Regions from separate parts of the Gordonia caeni genome, predicted to be linked through region 2. Evidence: riboswitches for the same ligand, from Rfam matches in the RefSeq annotation. Region 2 holds a riboswitch; the other holds the start of a gene.
The links. A riboswitch is a leader RNA that binds a small molecule or an ion and turns the genes downstream of it on or off. The one in region 2 is predicted to bind cobalamin.
Positions count from the first base shown of each region.

Region 1: another riboswitch for cobalamin. It lies ahead of ABD732_RS08660 (ABC transporter substrate-binding protein); the one in region 2 lies ahead of metE (5-methyltetrahydropteroyltriglutamate--homocysteine S-methyltransferase).

Region 1 is NZ_BAAAZW010000004.1:314,637-329,620, reverse strand. It holds gene ABD732_RS08690 (glutaminase) at 1-1,188, shown strand, start outside; gene ABD732_RS08685 (metallophosphoesterase family protein) at 1,207-1,845, opposite strand; gene ABD732_RS08680 (ABC-F family ATP-binding cassette domain-containing protein) at 1,963-3,615, shown strand; gene ygiD (4,5-DOPA-extradiol-dioxygenase) at 3,602-4,387, opposite strand; gene ABD732_RS08670 (LLM class flavin-dependent oxidoreductase) at 4,469-5,491, opposite strand; gene ABD732_RS08665 (GNAT family N-acetyltransferase) at 5,543-5,899, opposite strand; cobalamin riboswitch at 5,953-6,139, shown strand; gene ABD732_RS08660 (ABC transporter substrate-binding protein) at 6,168-7,133, shown strand; gene ABD732_RS08655 (FecCD family ABC transporter permease) at 7,196-8,197, shown strand; gene ABD732_RS08650 (ABC transporter ATP-binding protein) at 8,194-9,018, shown strand; gene ABD732_RS08645 ((2Fe-2S) ferredoxin domain-containing protein) at 9,015-9,767, shown strand; gene ABD732_RS08640 (Cof-type HAD-IIB family hydrolase) at 9,854-10,699, shown strand; gene ABD732_RS08635 (hypothetical protein) at 10,692-12,047, shown strand; gene ABD732_RS08630 (ATP-binding protein) at 12,044-13,171, shown strand; gene ABD732_RS08625 (CapA family protein) at 13,242-14,375, opposite strand; gene ABD732_RS08620 (YoaK family protein) at 14,490-14,984, shown strand, end outside.
Region 2 is NZ_BAAAZW010000006.1:59,065-74,048, forward strand. It holds gene prpD (2-methylcitrate dehydratase PrpD) at 1-413, shown strand, start outside; gene prpB (methylisocitrate lyase) at 413-1,327, shown strand; gene ABD732_RS11125 (bifunctional 2-methylcitrate synthase/citrate synthase) at 1,324-2,442, shown strand; gene ABD732_RS11130 (pyruvate carboxylase) at 2,586-5,975, shown strand; gene ABD732_RS11135 (NUDIX hydrolase) at 6,012-6,623, shown strand; gene ABD732_RS11140 (hypothetical protein) at 6,736-7,299, opposite strand; cobalamin riboswitch at 7,390-7,594, shown strand; gene metE (5-methyltetrahydropteroyltriglutamate--homocysteine S-methyltransferase) at 7,717-9,972, shown strand; gene ABD732_RS11150 (ATP-binding protein) at 10,036-14,984, opposite strand, start outside.

The DNA.
Region 1 (14,984 bases), on a different contig from region 2:
GCCGATCCCGATCTGCTCGCCGCGGGCCTGTGCACCGTCGACGGCCACGTCTACTCCGCCGGGGACGCCGGCGTGGAGTTCAGTATCCAGTCGATCTCCAAACCGTTCGTCTGCGCGCTGGCGCTGGCCGACCGCGGCTTCGACGCGGTCCTGGAGAAGGTGGGCGTGGAGCCCAGCGGTGATGCGTTCAACGAGATCTCGCTGGAACCGGGGTCCGGGCGTCCGCTGAACCCGATGATCAACGCCGGTGCGATCACCACGCACACCCTGGCCGGGCCGGAAGAGGCCACCCCGGAAGCGCGGGTCGAGCGGATCATCGACGGCCTCAGCGCCTTCGCCGGGCGTCGCCTGCAGGTCGACGAGTCGGTCTACCACTCCGAGCTGTCCCACGCCTACCGCAATCGCGCGCTGGCCAACATGCTGCGCGCCCACGACATCATCGGCGAGGATCCGCTGGTCGCCGTGGCCGGATACACCCGGCAGTGCTCGCTGCTGGTCAACGTCGACGATCTCGCGGTGATGGCCGCGACGTTGGCCAACCGGGGCATCAATCCGGTGACCGGGGCGCCGGTGGTGTCGGCGAAGGTGGTGCGCCAGACCCTCAGCGTGATGGCCACCTGCGGCATGTACGACGGTGCCGGCGACTGGATGACCCGCGTCGGGGTGCCGGCCAAGAGCGGTGTGGCCGGTGGCCTGATCGGTGCGCTGCCCGGGCAGGCCGGCATCGCCACCTTCTCCCCGCGGCTGGACCGGCACGGCAACAGCGTGCGCGGCGTGGAGCTGTTCGAGCGGTTCACCGCGGACATGGGCATGCACCTGATGGAGGTGCCGCCGGCCGCGCCGGCGGTGATCCGGGACCGGCGGGTGCTGGGAGCCGGGCACGGGAAAGTGCTGCTGCTGGCCCTGCAGGGCGACATCCGCTTCGCCGGCGGCGAACGTGTGGCCCGCGAGTTCCAGGAGCGCCCGCCCGCCGAGAAGCGCGTGGCGATCAGCCTGCGGCGCGTGTCCTCGGTGGACGACGTCGCGCGCCGGATGCTGCTCGAAGCCGTCCGTCGCCTGACCCTCGACGGGCACGACGTCTACCTGATCGACCCCGACACCGTGCTGCCCGACCCCGAGCCGGGCACCGGCGGCCGGGTGACGGTGTACCGCCACGTCGACGAACTCGAGGCCGGTTCGGACGACTGACCCGGCGACCGGCCGGTCTCAGTCCGTTCGGGGCCACGGCAATCGATCCAGGTCCGCCGGACCGGCCTCGATCAGCGCGACGAGGTCGGCTTCGCTCACCGGGATCCCGCCCCAGGCGTCCACTCCGACGTTGATCATCCGGCCACGCTGGCGCCAGCTGTCGTGCACGTGGCCGCAGAGCAGCCACGAGCCGTCGTCGACTGGGCGCCACCGCGCGAGCTTGTCGGCGCGCTCGTGTTCGTGCGGCTCGTCATAAGCGCCCTTGTCGGGGTAGGGGAAATGCGAAACCTGCACCGTCACACCGTTACTCAGAGTGAGCGCGGTGTCGGTGGGGATCAGCCGGGTGAGCCGGCAGCGCTCGCGGTAGACGTCGGCGAAGCGCTCGCTGCGCGCTGGCCCGTTGAGGGGATGGCAGCGGTCGTGGTTGCCGGCCACCAGGGTGACGTCGGCACCGATCCGCGCGAGGTTGGGCAGGGTGTCGTCGATACGGCCCATCGCGACGTCGCCGAGATGCCACAGGTCGCGGTGGTCGCCGAGGGTGGCGCGGGCGTGGGCCACCAGATCGGCGTCCATCTGCTCCGTGTCGTCGTACGGCCGCCCGCAGTACCTGATGATGTTCGCGTGCCCGTAGTGGGTGTCGGAGGTGAAGTACCGCACGGGCGCCCCTCTCGTCGTCGATACGTGAGTCCGTGACATCCATCCTGCCCGCACTGCGGTCCTGGGGTGGGGGCCTCGGCGTGGGGGACCGATCACCGGATGGGAGACGATGGGGGCATGACCGCAACGCTCGTCGCCAAAGACGTCACCGGTGGGTACGCGCACCGCGTCCTGTTCGACCGGCTGGATCTGACGGTCGCCCCCGGCGACGTGGTGGGGGTGGTCGGTGCCAACGGGGCGGGGAAGACGACGCTGCTGCGCATTCTGGCCGGCGACCTGGCTCCGCTGGAGGGCACGGTGTCGCGTGCACCGGCGGACGCCTTCGTGGGCTGGCTACCGCAGGAACATCAGCGCGTGCCGGGGGAGACCGTCGGGCAGTACGTCGCCCGGCGCACCGGCTGCGCCGCGGCGACCGTTGCCATGGACGCCGCGGCCGACGCGCTCGCCGATCCGGGCGCTCCGGCCGCCGCGGCGGATCGGTATGCGGCGGCCCTGGATCACTGGCTGGCCACCGGCGCACCGGATCTGGACGAGCGACTGTCGGGGGCGTTGGCGGACCTGGGGCTGGACACCGGAACGGCGCCGGGCGAGACGCTGATGACCGAACTGTCCGGCGGGCAGGCGGGACGCGTGGGCCTGGCGGCGCTGCTGTGCTCGCGCTTCGACGTGGTGCTGCTCGACGAGCCGACCAACGACCTCGACCTGGACGGGCTGGCCCGGCTCGAAGAAGTGGTGCGCGGCATGCGCGGCGGCGTGGTGCTGGTCAGCCACGACCGGGAGTTCTTGTCGCGCAGCGTGACCCGCGTTCTCGAACTGGATCTGGCCCAGCACACCAACACCGTCTTCGGCGGCGGGTACGACAGCTACCTGGAAGAGCGCGAGGTGGCGCGGCGGCATCGGCGCGAGGAGTACGAGGAGTACGCGGACCGCAAATCCGACCTGGTCGCGCGGGCGCGCACCCAGCGCGAATGGTCCAGCCAGGGCGTGCGCAACGCCATCCGGAAAGCGCCCGACAACGACAAGATCCGGAAGCGCGCCGCCAGCGAGTCCAGTGAGAAGCAGGCGCAGAAGGTCCGACAGATGGAGAGCCGGATCGCGCGGCTGGAAGAGGTGGCCGAACCGCGCAAGGAATGGGTCCTGGAGTTCACCATCGGTGCGGCGCCGCGCTCCAGCTCCGTGGTCGCCACCTTGAACGAAGCCGTGGTGCAGCAAGGGGATTTCACCCTCGGCCCGGTGTCGATCCAGGTGAACGCCGGGGAGCGGATTCAGATCACCGGGCCCAACGGGGCGGGCAAGTCGACGCTGTTGCGGCTGCTGCTGGGGCAGATCGCGCCGGATGCCGGGACGGCGCACCTCGGGGCGAACGTCGCCGTCGGCGAGATCGACCAGTCGCGCGGGCTGTTCACCGGCGACCGGCAGCTCGCCGCGCGTTTCGAGGAACTGATGCCCGACATGACGACCGCTGACGTGCGCACCCTGCTCGCCAAGTTCGGCCTGCGCGCCGATCACGTCGACCGGCCGGTCGACGGGCTGTCACCGGGGGAGCGCACCCGGGCGGCGCTCGCGCTGCTGCAGGCGCGGGGCACCAACGTGCTGGTGCTCGACGAGCCCACCAACCATCTCGACCTGCCCGCCATCGAACAACTCGAATCGGCGCTCGCCTCCTACGACGGCGCCCTACTGCTGGTGACCCACGACCGGCGCATGCTGGCCACCGTCGACGTCGACCGGCGCTGGCATGTCGAAGACGGCCGCGTCAGCGAGCTGTGAGCAGCTCCGGGTCGAGCCCGAGGGTGTAGGCGGCCATCGAGATCGAGCCCGCGGTGTAGCCGTCGACCAGCAGATCGAGGGGCTCGGCGTCGGCGATACCGGCCACGTAGAGCAGCGGCAGGAAGTGGTCGGGGGTGGGCACGGAACGGGCGAAGTCCGGGTGGGCCTGCAGGTCGAGGACGTCGCCGGGGGAGCGGGTCAATATCTCGGCGGCGGCGTCGTCGAACCGGCGCGCCCAGTCGAAACCGGTGTCGGCGCTGCGGAAATCGATGGTGCGCAGGTTGTGCACGATGTTCCCGCTGCCGATGATGAGCACTCCCTGATCGCGCAGCGGGGCCAGCTTGCGGCCCAGCTCCAGGTGGTGGTCGTAGTCCTTGAACGAGTTGAGCGAGAGCTGCACCACCGGGATCGAGGCGTCGGGGAAGGCGTGCCGCAGCACCGACCAGGTGCCGTGGTCGATGCCCCAGCTGTCGATGTCCTGGCCCACCCACGTCGGTTTCACCACGTCGGCCACCTGCTCGGCCAGCTCGGGTGATCCGGGGGCCGGGTACTCCACGTCGAAGAGCTCCTGGCTGAAGCCGAAGAAGTCGTGAATGGTCCGTGGCCGCGGCATCGCGGTGACCGCGGTGGCGTTGGTGTACCAGTGCGCGGAGATCACCAGGATCGCACGCGGCGTGGGGACGGCTCGCCCGAACGCCTCCCACGATTCGGTGTACCGGTTGCGGTCCAGGGCGTTCGTCGGACTGCCGTGCCCCACGAAGGCCACCGGCATCCGTCCGCCGGGTGAACTGTCTGTGGTCGTATCGATGGTGCTCATGGGGTGTGCCGCCTCTGCTGGGTGCTGGTGCCGATGCTACGCCAGCATGTCCTTGACCAGCGGAACCACGCGTTCGCCGTACAGCTCGATGGAGCGGCGCTGGGCGGCGTGCGGGACGGGCTGGTCGTACTTCAGGTCGAAGCGGTCCACTTTCAGCGTGCCCAGGGTCCGGACGATCTTCCGGGCGACGGTCTCCGGGGATCCGAGATACAGGGCGCCCTGATGGATCTCGCGCTCGAAGTCGCCGGGGACCGGGTCGGGCCAGCCGCGTTCACGGCCCAATTGCCGCCGGAACTCCAGCCAGCCGTCGTAGGTCACCTCGCGGGCCTCCTCGTCGGTCTCGGCCACCAGCCCCGGCGAGTGCACGGCGACCGGAGCGCGCGGCACCCCGAACTCGTCCTGGGCGCGCTCGAACAGATCGATGTACGGCGCGAACCGATCGGCCGAGCCGCCGATGATCGCCAGGAACAGCCCGAAGCCGTAGCGCGCGGTGCGCACCACCGACTCGGGGCTGCCGCCGACCCCCACCCAGGCGCGGATGCCGTTCTCGGTGACCGGGTAGACGCGCTGGTCGCGCAGCCCGGCCCGGGTGGAACCGGACCAGGTGACCGGCTCCTCCGTCAAGAGGGCGGACAGCAGTTGCAGCTTCTCCTCGAACAGCACCTCGTAGTCACTCAGGTCGTAGCCGAACAGCGGGAAGGACTCGATGAACGAGCCCCGCCCGGCGACGATCTCGGCGCGACCGTTCGAGACGGCGTCGAGGGTGGCGAACCGCTCGAAGACCCGTACCGGGTCGTCCGAGCTCAGGACGGTGACCGCCGAGCCGAGCCGGATCCGGTCGGTGCGGCCGGCCACCGCCGACAACACCATCTCCGGGCTGGAGACGGCGAAGTCCGGGCGGTGGTGCTCGCCGACGCCGAAGAAGTCCAGGCCGAGCTGGTCGGCGACGACGCCGTCCTCGACCAGATCCCGGATCACCTGGGCGTGCGGCAGCGGCCGGCCCTGCTCGTCTTTGGTGACACCGCCGAAGGTGTCCAGGCCGAATTCGATCTCGCTCATGTCCGGATCAATGGCCGCGCCGCTCCCGATATTCCCGCCGGCGGCGGGCGCTCACTGCTGCCGGTCCTTCACCGCCGCCAGGTGCACCGGCGCCGGGTCGACGACGTGCTCGTCGTACTGCGGATGTTCCGGAAGCCATTTGGCGACGTACGGGCACACCGGAACGATCGTGTAGCCCCGGGCCACCACATCGTCCACGACGCTCTGTACCAGCAGCGACGCCAGTCCCTGGGAGCCGTAGTCGGCGGCGATCGCGGTATGGAAGAGGACGCGCGCGGTGGCGCCGTCGTCGCCGGCGACGTCGACGTACGATTCCTCACCGATCTCGCGGCCGTCGGCCGTGCGGTCGATGAGCACGTAGCGCTGCTCGTCGGGGCGGTGCTCAACGTGAAAACGCTTCTCGGTCATGTGGCCCTCCTGTGGCTACGGTGCTGCGACTACCGGCGCCGGCCACCGGGCTACCATGCCTAGAACGTCGCGGTGTTCGGGAAGTCCGGTGGAAAGCCGGCGCGGTTCTCGCCACTGTAAGCAGGTCCGGAGACGGTTTCGGGAGGAATCCCGGCCACTGGGTGCCATGTGTGCCCGGGAAGGTGCCGTTTCCGGTGGGCCCTGCGTAGCCAGGAGACCGGCCGCGACCGACCACCTTGTACTCCACGAGAATGGAAGGCGGGTAGCCGTGCGCACCCTCTCCTCGATCGCTGCCGTGGTGGCAGCGGCCGCTTTGACCGTTTCCCTCACCGCCTGCGGGACCGATGATTCCCCGCAGGGCACGGGCGCGGTGACACTGCAGAACTGCGGCCGGACGGTCAGCCTGGCGGCACCGGCCACCCGCGGCATCACCGTCAACCAGGGCGCCACCGAATCGGCGCTGGCGATCGGCGCCGAGAAGGACCTGGTCGGCACCGCTTACCTCGACGATCAGATCGCGCCCCAGTTCAAGGAGGCCTACGACTCCGTGCCGGTGCTCGCGCCCAAGTACCCGGACCTGGAGACGGTGCTCGCCGCCAAGCCCGACCTGGTGGCGGCGTCCTATTCGTCGGCCTTCACCGACGGCGGCATCGGCAGCCGGGACGAGTTCGCCGGCCTGGGTATCGCGACCTACGTCTCGCCGTTCGGGTGCGAGAACAAGGACGACCGGCCGGCCCCCTCATGGGATGCGATCGCCGGAGAAGCCTCGGACTACGGCGTGCTGTTCGGGCGCACCGACGAGGCGGACCGCGAGAACCAGCGGATGCGGGAGACGCTGGCCGAGTTGAAGACCGCCGATGCCGGGCGCGGCACCAGCGTGCTCTGGTGGGACGCGGGCACCGATACGCCGTCGGTCGGCGCCGGTGACGGCGGACCGCAGCTCATCATCGACGCGGTCGGTGCGACGAACATCTTCGCCGGCCTGTCCGGCAACTGGACCGACGCGAGCTGGGAGCAGGTGGTCAAGGCCGATCCGGACGTCATCGTCCTGATCGACGCGCTGTTCTCCACCGCTGAAGACAAGAAGGCGTACCTGGAGTCCGACCCGGCTCTGCAGAGCCTGACGGCCGTCAAGAACGAGTCGTACCTGGTGGTGCCGTTCTCGGAGTCGACGCCCGGCCCGCGCACCATCGACGGTGCGGTGAAGCTGTCGCAGTACCTGGGCGCGCGCTGATCGGCGTGGCTCCGGCGACGCAGGCGTGGACTGCCAGGTCCGGCCTGGGCTATGCGGCACTGGTGACCGCACTCGTCGCCCTGCTGGTGGTGAGCATCGCAGTCGGCGTCGTCATCGGCTCGGTCGGACTGAGTCTCGGCGAAGTCTTCGCGGCGGTGGGATCGCGGCTGGGACTGCTCGGCGGAGTGGATGCGGCCAACGAGCACATCGTGGTGAACCTGCGGATGCCCCGCGTGGTGACCGCGGCAGCGGTCGGCGCGGGGCTCGCCGTCTGCGGCAACGTCTTGCAGTCGCTGACCGGTAACGTTCTGGCCGATCCGTACCTGCTCGGCATGTCCTCGGGCGCCTCGGTCGGTGCGGTGCTGGCCCTGACCACCGGAATCGGGGCGGGCGCCCTGGCCGGGATCGGCGCGGTCTCGGCGGCGGCGTTCATCGGTGCGATGGGTGCGCTGGGCCTGGTCTTCGCGATCGCCACCACGCGGACCGGGGCGTTGCTGCCGAATCGACTGATCCTGGCCGGTGTCGCCGTCGCGCAGGGCGGGGCGGCCATCAGTTCGGCACTGATCTACTTCGGCGACCGCGGCGCGGCGGACGCCGTGCTGCGCTGGACGCTCGGCTCGGTCGCCGGAGCGCGGTGGCCGTCGACGATCGTGGTGACGGCGATGGTGGGCGTCACCCTGGTGGTGGTGTGGGCGTATGCGCGGTCGCTCGACGCCTTCGCCTTCGGCGACCGCGCGGCGACGAGCCTGGGGGTGCCGGTCACCGTGACGCGCTGGGTTCTGTACATCCTGGTGTCCCTGTGTACCGCGGTGATCGTGGCGCAGACCGGGATCATCGGCTTCGTCGGCCTGGTGATCCCGCACCTCGCCCGCCTGCTCGTCGGCCCGCTCCATCAGCGGCTGCTGCCGGTGACCGCACTCGTCGGGGCGTTGTTGCTGGTGTGGACCGATGTCCTGGCACGCACGGTGAAGGCCGGGCAGGAGCTCCCGCTCGGTCTGGTCACCGCCATCGTCGGCGTCCCGGTCTTCGTGTGGATCCTCCGCCGCCACGGGGCCGCCGCATGATCGGTGATCTCCCCGAGTCGCCGCCGTCGATAGACCTCGAGGGCGTGAGTTTCTCGGTCGGTGAGAAGCGGCTGCTGAGCGAGGTGAGCGCCGCGGTGCCTGCGGGCCTTTTCACCGGTCTGATCGGGCCCAACGGCTCGGGCAAGACCACCCTGCTGTCGACGATCGCACGATGGACCCGGCCGGATTCCGGGCGCGTTCTGCTCGACGGGAAGCCCGTCGGCGACTATCCGCGCCGCGATTTCGCGCGCGTGGTCGCGACCGTCGAACAGCATTCGGCGACCGAAACCGAGCTCACCGTGGAGCAGATCGTCGACCTGGGCACCATTCCCCGGGCCGGCGGCCGGCTGCGTCGCACCGACACCCGCGAGCTGGTGAACCAGGCGATCGGACTGCTCGGCCTGGAGCCGCTGCGCCGCCGGACGTGGCAGTCGCTGTCCGGTGGGGAACGGCAGAAGACGCAGATCGCGCGGGCCCTGGCGCAGCAGCCGGCGGTGCTGCTGCTGGACGAGCCGACCAATCACCTCGACGTGTCCGCATCGCTGGAAGTGCTGCAGCTGCTGCGCGCCCTGCGCGTGACGGCCGTCGCGGCGCTGCACGACCTTCAGCTGGCCGCCATGTACTGCGACCACCTGATCGTCCTCGACGGCGGCCGCGTGGTGGCGCACGGACCGGTCGCCGAGGTGCTGACCCCGGAGCTTCTGGCCGAGGTCTACGGGCTCGACGCCGAGGTCGTGCCCCATCCGCGCACCGGCGCGCCGATGGTGGTGCTGTGCGGGACCACCGTGCCGACCGTTCCGGTCGACGGAGCCGGCCGGTGACCGCGGACTGGGTGATCGTGACCGCACCCACCGACCGGGGCGGGCTGCCGGCGCCCGCGCTCGGACGCGCACTCGACCGGGTGCGCGACGGCAGGCCGGGTGTCGAGTTCCGGGTCGCCGTGCTCGGTGGCTCGGACACCCCGATCACCGAGGCCCTCGACGCGGCGGCCGCCGCGGGCGCCGAAACGGTGCTGCTGGTCAGCGGACAGACCCTCGGCGACGCGAAGCAGGACTCCTGGCTCGCGCGAATCGTCGGGCACTGGCTGCGGAGCCGGCCGGCGGACGGCGCGACGCCCGAAGTGCGGGTGGCGCCGCTGCTCACCGAGTACGACGGCTTCGCCGACCTCCTCGAGGAGGCCGTCGGCCGCGGCGGCACACCTGCCCGGACCCGGACCGCGCCGATCGTCTCCCCGGCGTGGGAGGCCGTCCCCGGCTTCGCCCGGCACGTGCTGGTCTGCCGCGGCCCCCGGTGCAGCGTCGAAGGCAGCCGGGAGAGTGCGCAGACCCTGAGCGCCGCGCTGGATCGGCGCGGTCTCGGCGACGACGACGTGCTGACGACCGTCACCGGCTGCCTGTTTCCCTGCGGGCAGGGACCGGTGATGGTGGTCTACCCCGAGGGGACCTGGTACGCGCAGATGCGTCCGGAGCGGATGGACCGGCTGGTCGACGAGCACCTGTGCGCCGGGCGCCCGGTGACCGAGTGGGTGACGCGTGACATGCGTGCCGACGACCGCGACGCACGGGCCTGACCGCACCGGAGCCGTTTCGGACACGATTCGCCTGTCACCGGCTGGACCGCCTGTCGGTTCCGCACGGCGGGTGTGAGGATGCAGGCGTGGCCGAATTCCGACTCACTTCATTGCCCGAAGACCTGCGTCTGGTCGTCGCCGACATGGACGGCACGCTGCTGACCGATGCGGGCGAGGTGCCCGACGCCTTCTGGCCTCTGCTGGACACCATGCGCGAGCGGGGGATCCGGTTCGTCCCGGCCAGCGGCCGCCAGTACTACACGCTGGAGACGCTGTTCGCGCATTCGCCCGCGGGGCTGTCGTACATCGCCGAGAACGGCAACCTGGTGGTCCACGACGGCCGGTTGCGCGCCTCCACCACCCTCGACCGGGATCTGGCCGCCGACGTGATCGACGCCGTGCGCGCCGCGAGTGCGGCCGGCCGCGACCTCGGGGTGGTGGTGTGCGGCAAGAGCGGCGGCTTCGTCGAGCGGCAGGACCTGCCGTTCGTCGCCGAGTCCGACAAGTACTACGTGCGCCTGACACAGGTCGACGATCTGCTGGCCGTCGACGACGAGATCCTCAAGCTCGCGGTCTTCGACTTCGACGATGCCGCCTCCGCGGAGCGGGAGCACTTCGCCGGCTTCCGCGACCGCTGCCAGGTGGTGGTCTCCGGACCCAACTGGATCGATCTGATGGCGTCGGGGGTGGACAAGGGAATCGGCGTCCGAACCCTCCAGGACGACCTCGGGATCACCCCCGCGCAGACCGCGGTGTTCGGCGACTACCTGAACGACCTGGAGATGCTCGACGCCGCCGACTGGTCGTTCGCAATGGCCAACGCGCATCCGCAGGTGCGTGACCGGGCCCGCTACCTGGCTCCGAGCAACACCGATCAGGGGGTCGTAACCGTGCTGGAGGCACTGCTGCGCGCCGAGGTCCGCGGTGACTGACGAGGCGGAGCTCGCCGCCCTGCGGGAACGTGTCGCCGCCCTCGAGGTGCGCAACGCCGAGCTGGCCGCGCAGGCCTGGCCGCGCTCGCACCGGAAGCTGCGCACCACCGCGTGCATCGTGCTGGTGGCGGTGGGTCTGCTGCTGGCCCCGGTCGCCGCCGTCGGCACCTGGGCCAGGATGCAACTGGTCGACACCGATCGCTTCGTCTCCACCTTCGCGCCGCTGGCATCGGACCCGCAGGTGCAGGCCTTCGTGACCGATCAGGTGACCGACCAGCTGGATGCGACGCTTGACCTGGATAGGCGCGTCAGTGAACTGTTCGGCCAGCTGCAGGACGGTGAACTGCCGCCGCGCGCGGCCGCGGCGCTCGGGCTGCTCGAGGCCCCGACCGTCGCCGGGCTGCAGAACCTGATCTCCGCGACGACGCAGCAGCTGGTGGCCTCGGAGCGTTTCGCCGACCTCTGGGCGGCCAGCCTGCGGCTCAGTCACCATCGGACGACGCAGGTGCTCGACGACGACCCGGGTGCGCTGGCGCGGCTGTCCGAGGACGGAGTCCTCAGCCTCCGGCTGGAACCGGTGGTCGCTGCGGTGCGCGCACTCCTGGCCGACCGCGGCATGCCGTTCCTCGACGGCATCGCGCCGGCCGACCGCGGCCGGGAGATCCCGATCCTGAGCGCGGATTCGCTGGCCCTGGTCCGTGCGGTCTACGACGTGGCGGTGATCGGCGGCTACTGGCTGCCCTGGGTGGTGGTGATCCTGTTGATCGCCGGAGTACTAGTGGCGGTGTCGCCGCGGCGGGCCCTCGCCGGCACCGCGACCGCCGCCGCGGTGGTCTTCGCCTTGATGTCGCTGGGAATCTGGATCGGCCGCAACGTCTTTCTGAACGCGATCAGTCCGGGAGAGTTGCCGCGGGACGTGGCAGGCGTGATCTTCGATCAGGTCACCGGCCTGATGTCGTCGACGATCGTCGCGCTCACCGTGTTCGGCGTGCTGGTGGCGATCGGGGCCTGGTTCGCCGGACCCGCCCGTCCGGCGCGCGCTCTGCGCGGGGTGTGCGCCGCCGGCTTCGGGCGGGTGCGGACGGCACTGGACGCCCACGGCGGGGCCACCGGACGGGTGGGCGCCGTGGTGGAGCGGTGGCGCACCACCATCGTGGCCCTGGCCGTCGCGGCCGGGGTGGTGGGCCTGGTCGTCACGCGCCCGGTGACCGTGGCGAGCGTGGTCTGGTTCGTCGTCGCACTGATCGTGCTGGTGGTGGCGGTGGAACTGGTGCGCCGTCCGGCACCGCCGGCCGGTCCGGAGGAGCCCGAGACGGCGTCGCCGACAGCCTACGATCTTCAGTCATGACTGCAGAGCTGACCGTGGGTACCCGATTCGGCGGCTCCGAGCCCGCCCACCTCTGGGCGCCACGCCTCAATCGACACACCTTCTGGTGCGGTCAGAGCGGCTCGGGCAAGACCTATGCGCTCGGGGTGTTGCTGGAGCAGGTGTTGCTGCACACCAGGCTGCCGCTGGTGATCCTCGATCCCAACGGCGACTTCGTGCGGCTGCCCGAGATCCGCGAGGACGCGCCCGCCGACCTCGCCGCCGAACTGGCCGCGCGTGACATCCGCGTGTGCGGTGCGGGCCCCGACGCCACTGATCCGCTGCACATCCGCTATCTGAACATGCAGCTGACCTCGCGGGCGGCACTCTTGCAGGTGGACCCGGTGGAGGATCCGGACGACTTCAACGCTCTGCTGCGCATCGACGCGAAGATCCGCGACGCCATGGACGTGATCGGTCTCGCCGCCGGTGAACGGCAGTCCCTGGGACTGCGCGATTCACTGGTGCAGTGGCTGCGGGCCCAGCCCGACCCCGAATTCAGCCGGCTCGCGATCCGGCTGGAGAACCTGGGAGTGGCCGACTGGACGCTGTGGGCCTGGGGAGACCGCGGCGCCGTCGACGTGATCGACGCCCGCCCGGACGCGACCGTGGTCGACCTGAGTGGGTTCGACACCGGTGTCGAACCGCGGGCGGCCGCCCTGGCGATCCTCGATCATCTCTGGGCGCACCGGCACGAGCGGATCGGCCGGCTGATCGTGATCGACGAGGCGCACAACCTGTGCCCGCCGAATCCGGTCACGCCGATCCAGAAGTTGCTGACCGAACGGATCGTGCAGATCGCCGCCGAGGGCCGCAAGTACGGATTGTGGCTGCTGATGTCCACGCAGCGTCCGTCCAAGGTGCACCCGAATGCGCTGTCCCAGTGCGACAACCTCGGCCTGATGCGGATGAGTTCGCCGCGCGACCTCGCCGAACTCGGATCGGTCTTCGGCTACGCGCCGGACGAACTCCGCGAGCAGGCCACCGGCTTCGGTCAGGGCCAGGTCCTGTTCGCCGGTGGCTTCGCGGCCGAACCCATGCTGGTCCAGATGGGCCCGCGCCTCACCCGCGAGGGCGGCGCCGACGTCCCCGTCGAACTGCGCTGAGGTCGGCCCCGGATTTCGGTGCTTGAACCGACGCTGGAGGTCGCTCAAAGCGCCGAGATCCCCCCGTCCGTCACGGGACGGGCGTGAACTGATCGGAGACGGTGCCGTCCAGGGTCGGGGAGATCTCGTTCAGGAAGCCGAGCACCTGGCGGCGCTGCGCCCCGCGGTACGGGGTGGGCACGTAGTCGTTGTAGCCCTCCTGCCGGGACAGCCGCGTCGGGATGACCCGGTAGTCCACGCCGGTCACGGCGCCCTCGTGCACCGTCAGGCGGGTCTGCAGGATCACGGTGCGCTTGTCGGCCGGATTCGTGTTGCCGCCGAAGGCGAAGTTGCCGAGCGAGTAGGCGATCAGCCGCCCGTCGTAGACCGCCATCGACTGCAGGACGTGCGGGTGCGTGCCGATCACCGCATCCGCGCCGGCGTCGATCGCGACGCGCGCGAGGTCGCGCTGCACCTCGTACGGCAGGTGCTCGGACTCTATGCCCCAGTGGAAGTAGGGGATCACCACGGCGGCTCCGCGTTTGCGCAGGCCCTCGATGTCGGCGGTGATCTTCGCGCGGATCGCTGGGGTGTCCTGCCAGGTCTGGTAGCTGACCAGCCCCACCGGGATGCCGTTCACCTCGCGCAGCAGCGAGAAGTCGTAGTCGGAGCCGTCGTAGCCGGGATTACCGGTCCCGACGTAGTCCACCCCGGCCTCGTCGAGGGCGGCGATGGTGTCGTTGAAACCCTTGCGGCCGTAGTCCCAGGTGTGATTGTTCGCGATGGTGACCACGTCGATGCCGCCGGCCGGAAGTGTCTTCGCCAACGCCGGTTCACCGTGGAAGTGGTAGACCTCGCCGCCGCCCTTGTCTCGCTTGGTGCGGGATTGAGTCAGGGCCACTTCGAGATTCGCGATCGTCAGGTCCGACTCGTCGAAGTACTTCCGGACGTTCTGGAAGAAGTAGGCGGGGTCCTTGTCGTTCTGCTCCCACGCCGCCGGGAGGGTGAGACCGCCGAACTGGTCGTCGGAGCCGAGGATGTTGTCGCCGGCCCACGACAAGGTGATGGTCCCCGAGGGGTTCTCCGGGCCGCCGACCCCGGCGGCAGTGGAGCCGGTTGCTTCCGGGGACGGGCCGGTCCCCTGGGGTCCGCTGCCGCAGGCGGTCACCAGGAGCAGCGCGGCGCAGGCGGGGACCAGCCGGACGAAAAGGGAACGTGATGGCACCACGGTGATGCAAGTCGACCGCCGCCCGCGCCGCAAGCCTCCGGACGGACGACATGCGCCGGTCTGGAGTCGACCCGGTCCGGCAGGTCACGTGCGCAGTGCCAGAATGTCGTCGTGAAGAAGATTCAGCGGCGGCAGGTGAACCTTGCGGTGCTGCTGTCTGCGGCCGCGGGGTATCTCGACGCCGTCGGCTACGTCTTCCTCGGCGGCTTCTTCGTGTCGTTCATGAGCGGCAACACCACCGAACTGGCCACCAGCATCGCCGAGGGGCGGCTGGCCACCGCCGGCCTGGCCGCAACGCTGATCGGCTGCTTCTTCGGCGGCGCCGTGCTGGGTGCGGTCCTGGTAAGGCACTGGGACGGTCGCACCCTGGTGCTGGCTTCCAGCAGCGCGCTGGTCGGGATCACCGCCCTCCTGGCGAACCTGGTCCATTCGGAGTGGCCGGTCACGATCCTTCTGCCCCTGTCGATGGGCGTCGTCAACGCCACCTTCCTCACCGCAGGCGAGGCGAGCATCGGGCTCACCTACATGACAGGGGCCCTGGTCAAGGCGGGACAGCGCCTGGTGGACGCCTTCTACGGCGGACCGCGCATGCTGTGGGCCCGCCAC
Region 2 (14,984 bases):
AACGGTCGTACGCGCCCGAGCGGGCCCACCGCCCCGAGACCATCGAACTGTGGAAGAAGATCTCCACCGTCGAAGACCCGGAGTGGACCCGCCGCTACCACTCGTCCGACCCGAACGAGAAGGCCTTCGGCGCCCGGGCGGTGATCACCCTCCGCAACGGGGAGGTGATCACCGACGAACTCGCCGTCGCCGACGCCCACCCGCTGGGTGCCCGTCCGTTCGCCCGCGAACAGTATCTGGGCAAGTTCGCCCGGATGGCCGACGGCGTCGTCGACCCGGCCGAGCAGGAACGGTTCACCGCGGCCGCGGTGAACCTGCGCCAGGCGGGTGCCGGCGAGCTCGCCGGCCTGAACGTCCGCGTGCTCGACGAGGTGCTGGCACAGGCGCCGGCGACCGGGGAGGGCATTCTCTGATGACGCTGTTCTCTGCGGGCGTCAGCGACGCCGACAAGCGCATCGCGCTGCGCGCCGGGCTCGACTCGGGGACGCTCCAGCGGTGGCCCGGAGCGTTCTCTCCGCTGGTGGCCAAGCTCGTCGCCGACATCGGCTTCGAGGGCGTGTACGTCTCCGGTGCGGCCCTGTCGGCCGACCTGGGGCTGCCCGACATCGGGCTGACGACGCTGACCGAGGTCGCCGCCCGCGGCGGGGCCATCGCTCGCGCCACCGACCTGCCGACGCTGATCGACGCCGACACCGGTTTCGGCGAGCCGATGAGCGCCGCCCGCACCATCGCCACCCTGGAGGACGCCGGCCTGGCCGGCTGCCACCTGGAGGATCAGGTGAACCCGAAGCGCTGCGGCCACCTCGACGGCAAGGAGGTGGTGCCGGCCGAGGAGATGATCAAGCGCCTGGCCGCCGCCGTCGGCGCCCGCCGGGACCCGAACTTCGTGATCTGCGCCCGCACCGACGCCCGCGGGGTGGAGGGCCTCGACTCCGCCATCGAACGGGCCAAAGCCTACGTCGACGCGGGGGCGGACCTGATCTTCACCGAGGCGCTCGCCGATCTCGGCGAGTTCGAGCGCTTCCGCGCCGAGGTCGACGCTCCGCTGCTGGCCAACATGACCGAGTTCGGCAAGTCCGAACTGCTCACCGCCGACCAGCTGGGCGCCCTCGGCTACAACGCGGTGATCTATCCGGTCACCACGCTTCGGCTGGCGATGGGGGCCGTCGAGAGGGGGCTGCGGCAGATCGACGGGCAGGGCACCCAGGCCGGGATCCTCGACGACATGCAGCACCGCGCCCGGCTCTACGAACTGCTGCGCTACGCCGACTACAACGACTTCGACGATTCGATCTTCACCTACAGCCGACCGAGGGAGCAGTCATGAGCCAGACGCAGACGATCTACAAGGGCCTGGCCGGGGGGGTGGTGGACACCACCGCCGTCTCCAAGGTGGTGCCCGAGACCAACAGCCTCACCTACCGCGGCTACGCGGTGCAGGATCTGGCGGCCGGAAAGTCGTTCGAGGAGGTGGCCTACCTGCTGTGGCACGGTGAGCTCCCGACCGATGCGCAGTTGGCGCTGTTCACCCAGCGCGAGCGCGCCAACCGGCGGCTGAACCGGTCGGCGCAGGCGGTGCTGGCCCGGATCCCGGAGACCTGCCATCCGATGGACGTGATGCGGACGATGGTCAGCTACCTGGGCAGTGAGGACCCCGAGGAGGACGTGCCGACCGTCGAGGCCGACCTCGACAAGTCGCTGCGTCTGCTTGCGGTGCTGCCGACCATCGTCGCCGCGGACTTCCGCCGGCGCCGTGGGCTGGAACCGATCGGCCCGCACCACGGGCTGGGCTACGCGGAGAACTTCCTGAACATGTGCTTCGGGGAGGTGCCCGACCGCGTCATCGTCGACGCCTTCTCGCAGTCGATGGTCCTCTACGCCGAACACAGCTTCAACGCCTCGACCTTCGCCGCGCGCGTGGTGACCTCCACGCAGTCCGATCTCTACAGTGCGGTCACCGCGGCGATCGGCGCGCTGAAGGGGTCGCTGCACGGCGGCGCCAACGAGGCCGTCATGCACGACATGATCGAGATCGGCGACGCCGCCCGGGCCCGGGACTGGCTGACGGCCAAGCTCGACGCCAAGGACAAGGTGATGGGCTTCGGCCACCGCGTCTACAAGAACGGAGACTCGCGGGTGCCGGCCATGTACGACGCGCTGGTCGCGGTCTCCGAGCACGTCGGCGAGACGCGCTGGCTCGACATCTACACCGAGCTCGCGGCCGCGATGGACGAGCGCACCGGGATCAAGCCGAATCTGGACTTCCCGACCGGACCGGCCTATCACCTGATGGGCTTCGACATCGCGATGTTCACGCCGCTGTTCGTGATGAGCCGGGTGAGCGGCTGGACGGCGCACATCGTCGAACAGGCCCGGTCCAACGCACTGATCCGTCCGCTCTCGGCCTACGACGGTCCCATTCAGCGCCCCGTACCGGCCTGACAGAATAGATTGGCAGTCACGAGAGCCGTCGTCGGCCCGGTGTGGACGATCCCGCCCGCGGCCGACGACGGATTCGTACGTCAGCACGGTGTCACGGTGACCCGCCGCGGCAACCATCCATGCAACGAACCGACGAGGCAGTGATGTTCAGCAAAGTCCTGGTGGCCAACCGCGGCGAGATCGCCGTCCGCGCATTCCGCGCCGCATACGAGCTCGGTGCGGGCACGGTGGCGGTGTACCCGGTGGAGGACCGCAACTGTATCCACCGCGGCAAGGCCGACGAGTCCTACCGCATCGGCGAACCCGGCCGTCCGGTGCAGGCGTACCTGTCGGTGGAGGAGCTGATCGGGGCCGCCGAGCTGAGCGGCGCCGACGCGATCTATCCCGGCTACGGCTTCGCCTCGGAGAACCCCGAGCTGGCGGCCGCCTGCGTCGCGGCGGGGATCACGTTCGTCGGGCCGAGCGCCCGCGTGCTGGAGCTGACCGGCGACAAGAAGCAGTCGGTGCAGGCCGCCCGCGAGGCGGGCCTGCCGGTCCTCGCTGGCAGCGAGCCGTCGTCGGACGTCGACGAACTGCTGCGGGCGGCCGAATCGATGACCTTCCCGGTGTTCGTCAAGGCGATCGCCGGCGGCGGCGGCCGCGGCATGCGGCGGGTGGCGGCCCCGGAGGAACTGGCCGAGGCGATCGCCGCGGCCTCGCGGGAGGCCGACTCGGCCTTCGGCAATCCGACGGTGTTCCTGGAGCAGGCCGTGGTGAACCCGCGGCACATCGAGGTGCAGATCCTGGCCGACGCCGACGGCAACGTCATCCACCTGTACGAGCGGGACTGCTCGCTGCAGCGCCGCCACCAGAAGGTGGTGGAGCTGGCGCCGGCCCCGAACCTGGATCCGGTTCTGCGCCAACAGATCTGCGACGATGCGGTGAAGTTCGCCCGGCACATCGGCTACACCTGCGCGGGCACCGTGGAGTTCCTGGTGGACGAGCGCGGCCACCACTACTTCATCGAGATGAATCCGCGGATCCAGGTGGAGCACACGGTCACCGAGGAGATCACCGACGTCGACCTGGTGTCGGCGCAGCTGCGGATCGCGGCGGGGGAGACGCTGCCCGATCTGAAGCTCACGCAGGAGTCGATCCAGGTGCACGGTGCGGCCCTGCAGTGCCGGATCACCACCGAGAACCCGGCCGACGAGTTCCGCCCGGACACCGGCCGGATCAACGTCTACCGCGCGCCCGGCGGCACCGGGGTGCGCCTGGACGGCGCGGCCGCGCTGGGCAGTGAGATCACCGGTCACTTCGACTCGATGCTGGTGAAGCTGACCTGCCGCGGACGTGACTTCCACACCGCGGTGATCCGTGCGCAGCGCGCGCTCGCCGAGTTCAAGATCCGCGGCGTGCACACCAACATCGACTACCTGAAGGCGGTGCTGGCCGACCCGGACTTCCAGGCCGGCGCCATCACCACGTCGTTCATCGACTCCCGTCCCGAGCTGCTCACCGCTGAGCGCTCCTCAGAACGAGGCTCGCGGCTGCTGAACTACCTGGCCGATGTGACGGTGCATCGCCCGCACGGGGAGGTGCCCACCACCGTCCACCCGCACACCAAGCTTCCCGAGCTGAGCCCAGTAGAGCTCACCGATCCGCCGGCAGGCTCCAAGCAGCGCCTCGATCAGCTGGGCCCCGAGGGCTTCGCGCGGGCCCTGCGCGAGCAGAAGGCGCTCGCGGTGACCGACACGACCTTCCGCGACGCACACCAGTCGCTGCTGGCCACGCGCGTGCGCACCAGCGGTCTGGTCTCGGTGGCGCCGTACGTCGCGGCGCTGACGCCGGAACTGCTGTCGGTGGAATGCTGGGGCGGAGCCACCTACGACGTCGCCCTGCGGTTCCTCAAAGAGGACCCCTGGGAGCGGCTGGCCCGGCTCCGCAAGGCGCTGCCCAACGTCTGCCTGCAGATGCTGCTGCGCGGGAAGAACACCGTCGGCTACACGCCGTACCCGACCCGGGTGACCACCGCCTTCGTCGACGAGGCCGCCCGCACCGGCGTGGACATCTTCCGCATCTTCGACGCCCTCAACAGCGTCGACGCCATGCGACCGGCGATCGACGCCGTGCGCGAGACCGGCACCACCGTCGCCGAGGTCGCCATGAGCTACACCGGCGACCTCGCCGACCCCGCCGAGGACCTGTACACGCTCGACTACTACCTGCGCCTGGCCGAGGAGATCGTCGAGGCCGGGGCGCACGTGCTGGCCATCAAGGACATGGCGGGGCTGCTGCGCCCGGCGGCCGCACGCACCCTGGTCGGTGCGCTCCGCGAGCGCTTCGACCTGCCGATCCACGTGCACACCCACGACACCCCCGGCGGTCAGCTGGCCACCTACATGGCGGCGTGGGAGGCCGGCGCCGACGCCGTCGACGGGGCCAGCGCACCGCTGTCGGGCACCACCAGCCAGCCGTCGCTGTCGGCGATCGTCGCCGCCGCCGCGCACACCGAGTACGACACCGGTCTGGACCTGGAGAAGGTGACCTCGCTCGAGCCGTACTGGGAGACGCTGCGCCGCATGTACGGCACCTTCGAGTCCGGCATCCCGGCGCCGACCGGCCGCGTCTACGACCACGAGATCCCCGGCGGCCAGCTGTCGAACCTGCGGCAGCAGGCCATCTCGATCGGCGTCGGCAACCGCTTCGAGGCGGTGGAGGAGGCCTACGCCGGTGCCAACCGTCTCCTCGGCCGCCCGGTCAAGGTGACCCCGTCGTCGAAGGTGGTCGGCGACCTGGCGCTGGCCTTCGTCGCGCAGGGCATCACCGCCGAGGAGTTCGCGGCCGATCCGACGGCCTACGACATCCCCGACTCGGTGGTCGGCTTCCTCAGCGGCGAACTGGGGGTGCCCGCCGGCGGCTGGCCCGAACCGCTGCGCGAGCAGATCCTGGCCGGCCGGTCGGAGCTGCAGGAGGAGGAACAGCTGAGCGACGAGGACGTCGCGGCACTGTCGGTGCCCGGCGAGGAACGTCGCGCGACGCTCAACCGCCTGCTGTTCCCTGGGCCGACCGCCGAATACCTGGCTCACCGCGAAGAGTTCGGCGACACCTCGCGCCTGCCCGCCTACCAGTTCTTCTACGGCCTGCAGCAGGGTCCGGAGCACCGGGCCCGGTTGCGCGACGGCGTCGACCTGCTGATCACCCTGGAGGCGGTCTCCGAACCCGACACCGCCGGCATCCGCACCGTCATCTGCACGCTGAACGGCGAGCTGCGGCCGGTGCCGGTGCGCGACCGCAGTGCCGACGTCTCGGTCCAGGTGCGTGAACGCGCCGACAAGGACAACCCGAACCACGTCGGTGCGCCCTTCGCGGGCGTGGTGACCGTGTCGGTGGCGGTCGGCGACGAGGTGGCCCCGGGCAGCGCGATCGGCACCATCGAGGCGATGAAGATGGAAGCCTCGATCACCGCGTCGGCCGGCGGCACCGTGCGCCGCGTCGTGGTGGGTCCGGCGACCGAGGTCGGTGCCGGGGATCTGCTGGTGGAACTGGAGTGACTGTCGGGTAGCGCCGCCGTGGGGTACAACCCGAGTATGGAACTGACCCGGGAGTTGGCGACACGGCGGCTGGCGGACTGGGACCGGCGGGTGATTTCGCCGGCTCCCGGCGCCGCGGCGCTGCGCCCGTCGGCTGTCGCGATCACCGTCGCCCCCGGTGACGCCGGGCGCGGCATCTGGGTGGCGCGGCGACCGGCCACCATGCGCAACCACGCCAGTCAGTTCGCGCTGCCCGGCGGCCGGCTGGATCCGGGGGAGACCGTCGTCGAGGCGGCGTTGCGAGAACTCGACGAGGAGCTCGGCGTCGCTCTGGGGCCCGACAGCGTGATCGGGGTGCTCGACGACTACGCCACCCGCTCGGGGTACCTGATGACCCCGGTGGTGTGCTGGGTGGACGAACCCGTCGTGCCCACGCCGAGCCCCGACGAGGTGGACGAACTCTTCTTCGTCACCCTGGACGAGCTGACGGCGCCGGCCGTCTTCGACTCCATCCCCGAATCGTCCCGGCCGGTGATCCGCATCCCGATCGCCGGCCGCTGGGTGCACGCCCCCACCGCCGCGGTGATCTACCAGTTCGCACAGGTGGTGGTGATGGGCGTGGACACCCGCGTGGACCACTTGGAGCAGCCCGTCTTCGCCTGGCGCTGACGGTAGCGCCAGACCCAGCAGTCGTGCGCAAACCCAGCAGTCGTGCGCAAACCCAGCAGTCGCGAGCGCTGGGTCTGTGGCCGGGCGCTGGGTTTGCGGACGGGAGCTGGGATCAGGCGAGGTCGGAGCAGTCGACGGTGACGACGTCGCCGGCGTGATCGCCGAGAAAGCGAATGGCACCGCCGGACTGGGCGATCAGGCCTGCGGCATCGCTGAGCAGGACGGAGCCGACGTACACCGGCTGGGCCCAGTGCCCGTGCGCCGTCGCGCGCACCATCACATCGGTGGCGCGGCGAGCGGTGTGCAGCAATCGGGCGATCCCGACGTCGCTGACGTCCTGGCTGTCGACCGTCTGGAGCATCACCCCGGCCAGGTCGTCGCGCCCGGCGGCGAAACCGAGCGCGGCGTTCACCGTCGCATCGAGGGAGTCGTACCACTCGGGAAGGTAAAAGGTGGTGGAGGTGTCCTCGGGCGCGGCCACCACCCGGCTCCCGAGCGCGACGTAGAGCTCGTCGCAGCCGCCGGCGCCGAAACTGGCCAGCAGCACGCGCAGCCGCTCGATCTGGGGGACCTCGTCGTCGCCGGGCTCGATCCGCTCGTCGCCGCGAGCGACCAGGACGATTCCGGCGACCGGACGGGACCGATCCCCGGAATTAGAATCACTCCGCGGAGCCATGATGACACCCAGTCTACTCGCGGCCTAGACTCGGAGTCGCAATCGGTTCGTCCGTAGCGCCGTCGCCCAGGAGCCCCTGTGACCGCGCGGACGTCGAGCGAATTACTGCGTCGCGCAGTGTATTTCGCGAGAGGGAATCCGGTGAGACTCCGGAGCTGACCCGCAGCGGTGTATCGGAACGACCGCCGTCACCACGCACTGGACGCACGAGAGTGCGCCTGGGAAGCGACGGCCATTAGGAGCGCCACGGCGCACGCCGATCAGCCCGAAGACCTGCCCGTTGTACCGGATGCGCCGCATCCGGTGACGTGCCGCCTCGTGGACTCGGGCGAAGTCGAAGTGCGTTCTTTCACGGGCTCTTCGTCTCTTCCGGGTAGGGCGCACGCCGTCACCCTTATGCAGGAGAAAAGAAGAACGATGGGTTTGCACACCACAGTCCCGGGCATCGCCCGGATCGGCGCCGACCGCGAGCTGAAGCGCGCCGTCGAAGGCTACTGGGCGGGCCGGATCAGCCAGGCCGAGCTGGAACAGGTCGCCGCGACGCTGCGCCGCACCGGCTGGCAGGAACTGACCGAGGCCGGACTGGATTCGATTCCGGTCGGTACCTTCTCGTACTACGACCAGATGCTCGACACCGCGGTCCTGCTGGGCGCGCTCCCGCCCCGGGTCGCCGGCATCGCCGATCCGCTCGACCGCTACTTCGCCGCGGCCCGCGGTGACGACGGCGTCACCCCGCTGGAGATGACCAAGTGGTTCGACACCAACTACCACTACCTGGTCCCGGAGATCGGCGCGGACACCGTCTTCGTGCTCGACGCGAGCAAGGTGCTCGACGAGCTCGCCGAGGCCACCGCGCAGGGCGTCCCGGCGCGCCCGGTCGTGATCGGCCCGATCACCTTCCTGGCGCTCTCGAAGGCCGCCGACGTGGACGGCCCCGCGCCGCTGACCCGGCTCGACGACCTGCTCCCGCTGTACGAGCAGCTGCTGTCGCAGCTGGCCGCCGCCGGCGCCGAGTGGGTGCAGATCGACGAGCCGGTCCTGGTGACCGACTCCCACGAGGGGCTCGCCGAGGCGGCAGAACGCGTCTACACCCGCCTGGGGGCGCTCACCGACCGGCCGAAGCTGCTGGTGCAGACCTACTTCGGCGACGCCGGGGCCTCCCTGGCCGCGCTGGGCCGCACCGGTGTCGAGGCCGTCGGCGTCGACCTGGTCTACGGCTCAGCCGACACGGTCGCCGCCGCCGGCCTGGGCGACAAGCTGGTGGTCGCCGGGGTGGTGGACGGCCGCAACATCTGGCGCACCGACCTGGACGCCGCCCTGGCCACGCTGACCGGTCTGCGTGAGCACGTCGGCGAGTTGGCCGTGTCCACCTCGTGTTCGACGCTGCACGTGCCGTACACCCTCGCCGGTGAGGACGAGCTGGACCCGGCGCTGCGCGGCTGGCTGGCCTTCGCCGCCGAGAAGTTCGACGAGGTGGCCGCGCTGTCGCGGGCACTGGTGAACGGGCGCGACGATCAGGCGGCCGCCTTCGACGCCGCCCGCGAGGCGCTGGCCTCGCGCGCCGGCGACCCGCGCACCCACGTCGCCGCCGTCCGGGAGCGCCTGCAGGCGCTCACCGAGGCGGACCGCACGCGCACCGACGCCGCCGCCCGCCGCGAGGCGCAGCGAACGGCGCTGAACCTGCCGGAACTGCCGACCACCACGATCGGCTCGTTCCCGCAGACCGGCGACATCCGCCGGGCACGACAGCAGCTGCGCACCGGGGAGATCGACCAGGAGGCCTACCGCACGCAGATGGAGGCCGAGATCGCCGCGGTGATCGCGCTGCAGGAGCAGATCGGCCTGGACGTGCTGGTGCACGGCGAGCCCGAACGCAACGACATGGTGCAGTACTTCGCCGAGCAGCTGACCGGCTTCTTCGCCACCGCGAACGGCTGGGTGCAGTCGTACGGGTCGCGCTGCGTGCGGCCGCCGATCCTGTACGGCGACGTCAGCCGTCCCACCCCGATGACCGTCGGGTGGATCACGCACGCCCAGTCGCTGACCGACAAGCAGGTCAAGGGCATGCTGACCGGGCCGGTCACCATCCTGGCGTGGTCGTTCGTGCGCGACGACCAGCCGCTCGGCGAGACCGCCGACCAGGTGGCCCTGGCGATCCGGGACGAGACCGTCGACCTGGAGCGCGCCGGCGTCGGCATCATCCAGGTGGACGAGCCCGCGCTGCGCGAGCTGCTGCCGCTGCAGTCGGCCGACCGCACCGACTACCTGACGTGGGCGGTGGGCGCGTTCCGCCTGTCCACATCGGGGATCGCCGACCAGACGCAGATCCACACGCACCTGTGCTACTCGGAGTTCGGTGACGTGATCGGCGCGATCGCCGACCTGGACGCCGACGTCACCTCCATCGAGGCGGCCCGTTCGCACATGGAGGTGCTCGACGATCTGAATGCGATCGGCTTCGCCAACGAGGTGGGCCCGGGCGTCTACGACATCCACTCGCCGCGCATCCCGGATGCGGCCGAGATGACCTCGCTGCTGCGCGAGGCGCTCGCGGCCGTCCCGGCCGAGCGAGTGTGGGTGAACCCGGACTGCGGTCTCAAGACCCGCACCACCGAGCAGGTCACCGAAGCCCTGACCGCGATGGTGGACGCGGCCAAAGCCGTGCGCGCCTGACCCGAGGCGGTCTCGACTCCGCTCGACCGGCAGCCGCCGGCCGAGCGGAGTCGAACTCGCAGATCAGCGCGGGGCGGTGATGGCCTCGATGATGCGCGGACGCAGTTCGGCGGCGCGGATGATCGCATCGGCCGAGCCGACGCGAACGGCCCGCTCGATGCTGTGCACCGCGTCGAACTCGGCGGCCACCTCGGCGAGCTTCTCGGCCCGCACCGAGGCGCGCACCTCTTCGAGCTGGGCGGCCACGTTGGCGTGATCGGTGTCCGAGGCGTTCTCCACGAGCGTCTGCAGTTCTTGCATGCGCGGGTCGTTCTCGGTGCGGGTGCGCACCTCACCGGCGAAGACGACGGCCGCCGCCGGCGCGCCGCCGAGCACCGACGCGAACGAGCCCTCGATGGCCAGCACCGTCATGTTCGGATTGAGCGCCTTGGAGAACACGACGAAGGCACCGCCGTGGTACCGGGAGATCACGCAGAAGACGATCGGGCCGTCGAAGTTGATGATCGCGCGGCCGATCTCGGCGCCGTACTCCAGCTGCAGCTTGCGCAGCGACTCCGGTGAACCGTCGAAGCCGGACAGGTTGGCCAGGACCACCACCGGCCGGTTGCCGCTGGCCGCGTTTATCGCGCGGGCCGCCTTCTTCGACGACTGCGGGAACAGGGTTCCGGCGCTGAAGGTGTCCGGGCCGTCGGTGGGCAGGAAGCCGCGGCGGGCCACCGGCGTCGACTCGATACCGATCAGCGTGACCGGGTTGCCGCCCAGGTGGGTGTCCTGCACGACGACGGTGTCGGCGTCGGCCATCCCGGCCCAGCGCTCGAGCGCCGGATGATCCTGGTCCACCACCGCGCGCATAACCGAGCGGATGTCGAACGGCTTCTTGCGGTCCGGGTTGGCGGTCGCCGAGAAGATCTCGCCCACCGTCGCGAACTCGCTGTCGGGCAGATCGTGCGGGAAATCGGAGATGTCGCGGTCGACGGGGTCGGAGGTCTGCGCCGCGCGCGGGCCGTCCTCACCGGGCTCGATGTAGGCGTGCGCGTAATGCGACATCAGGATCGCCCGGGCGGCGGTGAGGTTCGGCGCCCAGTACTGCGCCTCGCCGTTGGGGCCCATCACCCGGTCGTAGCCGCCGATGCCGTAGTTGTCTTCGGCGGAGACGCCGCCGGAGAAGTCCAGGGCCTGCTTGCCGGTCAGCACCATCGACGAGTCCGGGGTCATCACCAGGATGCCCTTGGTGTGCATCAGCATGGTGGCCTCGGCGTTCCAGTATGCCTGGCCGCCGACGTTGATGCCGCTGACGACGATGTTGATCTCGCCGCCGTCCTGGGTGAACTCGACGATGCGCTTGAGCGCGGCCGCGACCCAGTCCAGGTTCTCGGTGCCCGAGTCCATCTTCACCGCGGCACCCGAGGAGAGGGCGTACCACTCGACCGGCAGTTGCTCGCGTTCGGCGAGGTCGAGCGCGGCGATGTAGCGACGGCACTCCGGTTCGGTGAGGGCGCCGAGGGACTTGGTCGGGTCGCCCAGCATCACCACCCGGCGGATGCCCTCGGGGTACTTGTCGGTGGGCGTGGAGACCACGCCGACCACCACGGCCGCGGTGTTGCGGCCCTTGGGCCGGTCGACGGGCGCCAGCTCACCGGCGTCGTTCAGGTCGTACTCGGTGAAGTCGCCGAGCAGATCGGTCAGCTCGTACGGGTAGACGGTGTTCCGGCTGGCGGCGCGCAGCACCTTCTGGCGGTACTCGTCCACCGGCTCGATCGGGGCGTCGTCGGGTTCGCCGACGGTGATCTTGGTCTCCCCGGCCGCGTCGACGCTGACCCGGACCGAGACCTTGGTGAGGTCGCCGGTCTCCTGATCGCGATGGCGGGCGATCAGCTCGATCTCCTCCAGGCCGGCGCCGTCGGTGGAGGCCGCGGTGCCCAAGGTGTGCCGGACCACGCGGGCCACCTGCTCCTCGGAGACGTCCAGCGGCGGCCAGATGTACATCACGATCCGGTTGGTGTTGAACCGCTTCGACGACGGCCGCTTGGCCTGGGCCCGGCGGATGGAGTCCACGCAGGCCTCGAAGGCGCGCTCGGCGGTCGGCAGCGTCAGGATGTTGCCGTCCTGCTCGTACACGGCGGTCAGGTCGCGGACCTGCGCGAAGGCGATCAGCCGGTCGTCGCCGGGGTTGGCCTTGGCCACCGCGCGGTACAGGTACACCTCTTCGTCGTCCGACGACCGCAGGCGGGTGACGTCGAACTTGCGCAGACGTTCCATCTGCATGCGCTGGGCGATGTACGGGTGCAGTCCGCGGATCAGGCGGTCCTCGGCCATGCCGGTCGCCGACGGGCGGAAGGTGACGTGATGGTGCATCGCCTCGTCCCCGTGGCCGGCCACGGTGGCGGTGACCCGGTGCACCTGGTTGGGCAGCGCGCGGGCGCTGACCACCTCGTGCAGCTGGGCCGCCATCTCGTCGAGGTCCTCGGGCTGGTCGTCCCAGCGCACGTAGACGTCGGCGTCGATGGAGGCGGCGCCGTCGGACAGTTCGGCGAGCCCGCACATCGCGGTGTCGAGGTCGTCGAAGCTGGTGGCCGCGGACACCAGGACCGAGCCGCCGCGCTGGGCCATCACGAAGGTGCAGCCGCCGGCGCGGTGAGCGGTCACCCCGGACAGGCCCTTGTTGCCGTAGTAGCGGCGGGTGAGGACCTCGAGCATCACCGAGTTGTCCAACGAGTCGTCGGCCAGTCGGCGGCTCAGCACGCGCACCAGCGGTTCGGTGCTCTTGACCATCTCGGCGATCCGCTCGGCGCGGTCGGAGGCGTCCGGGTCGGCGTCCAGGTAGTTCAGGTCGCTGTCGATGGCGGCGTAGACGCGCTCGCGGGTGCGGCGCAGACGCGGCTGGCCGTACCAGGCGTACAGCACGCCTCGGGCCAGGTCGGCGATCGCCGGGAACCGGATCTGGGTGGCCGCGACCAGGCATTCGAGCACGTGCCCGACGTGCTCGCGCAGCTCGGGCGCGGGCGGCGGCTCCTTCATCCAGCGGCGCAGCAGCGCGGCCATGCCGGGCACCACGTCGTCCAGGCGCTGCAGTGCCAGGAAGATCCGGAAAACGGCGGCTTCGAGGTCGTCGGTGCGTTCCAGCTCGTCGACACCGTAGTGCGCCAGGGCCGCGGCCAGCTTGGTGCGGAACTGCTCGGGCACGCCCGCCAGTTCCACGTCCAGGCTCTGCAGGTAGGTGTGCAGGTGCTCGCGGGCGCTGTGCACGCGCTCGTGGAGGTCGTCGTCGGACGGGCGGCGGCGGGCCAGCTCGGCCAGGTCGGCGAAGACGCCGATCAGTCCGGTCTCGGCTTCCAGCGGACGGTTGCCGTCGGCGATCTCGGCCTCGCGGACGGCCAGGTAGTCGTCGAGGAGTCGGCTGCCGTCCTCGGGGTCCACGTCGAAGCCGAGCATCAGGCTGCGCAGATCCTCGCGCTCCTGCGCGGCGCGGTCGGCCGGGTCGACGTCGGTCGAGGCGAGCGGCAGATCGAGCACGGCCTCGTCGGCCGCACCCTGCTCGGCCTCGTCGTCGTCGCCGATCGGCTCCAGGCGCAGCAGCGGTGCGCCGGTCTCCACCTGGGCGCCGACGGTCACCACGCACTCCTTCAGGCGCGCGCTGAACGGCGCGCGGAGCACCGTCTCCATCTTCATCGACTCCAGCACCAGGACCGGGTCGCCGGGCTGCACCTCGGCGCCGACCTCCAGCGGGGTCGCGATCACCAGTGCGGGCGCGGGGGAGCGGACCACGCCGCCCTCGTCGCGGCTGACTCGGTGGGTGACGCCGTCGACGTCGACCAGGTGGATGGGGCCGTGGGTGTCGTTGAGGACGCGGAAGCGCTCGCCGTTGACGGTGATGCGGCCGGTGTGCTCGTCGAAGCGCTCGATCTGCACGTCGGCGGTCTGGGCGCTGCCGCCGGCCTCGATCACCACGCGGAAGCGGTTGGCTCCGATGCGGGCGACCCGGACGCGGTAGCCGACGCCGCGGAGCTTGAAGTCCAGCGGGCGGCCGCTCTCGTGCATCACCTGCGGGCGTCCGCCGCGCGCGGTGGCGAACAGGCGGTTGCGCTCGACCTGCTCCTCTTCCTCGTAGGCGTCGATCGCGGCGGCGGCCAGGGCGATGGAGGAGTGGCGGGTGGAGACCAGACGGCCCTGTTCGCGGACCCGGTCGATCCAGCCGGTGTCGGCGCTGCCGTCGATCACCTCGGGCTGGGCGAGCAGGTCGATGATGAAGCTGCTGTTGGTGGCGCCGCCCTCGATCACCACGCGGGTGCGGGACATGGCGCGGCGCAGGCGGGCCAGCGCCTGATCGCGGTCGCTGCCGTAGGCGATGATCTTGGCGATCATCGAATCGAAGTCGGCGGGGATGGTGTCGCCCTCGCTGACCCCGGTGTCCACGCGGACACCCGGGCCGCTGGGCAGTTCCAGGCGGGCGATGTAGCCGGGCGACGGCGCGAAGTCGCGGTCGGGGTCCTCGGCGTTGAGGCGGGCCTCGACGGCGTGGCCGCGTTCGGCGGGACGCTCGCCGGTCAGGGTGCCGCCGGAGGCGACGTGCAGCTGGGCGCGCACCAGATCGAAGTCGGTGGTGACCTCGGTGATCGGATGCTCCACCTGCAGCCGGGTGTTCACTTCCAGGAACGCGAAGAGCTTCTCGCCCGGGTGGTACAGGAACTCGACGGTGGCGGCGCCGCGGTAGCCGACGCGGACGGCCAGGCGCTCGGCGGAGGCCTTGACCTCCTCGATCTGCTCCGGGTTCAGCACCGGCGAGGCCGACTCCTCGATCACCTTCTGGTTGCGGCGCTGCACCGAGCAGTCGCGCACACCGAGGGCCCACGCGGTGCCCTGACCGTCCGAGATCACCTGCACCTCGACGTGGCGGGCACCGGTCACCAGGCGCTCCAGGAAGACCACGCCGCTGCCGAAGGCGCGCTGCGCCTCGTCGCGGGTGCGCTGGTAGGCGTCGACCAGTTCGGACTCGTCGGTCACCATGCGGATGC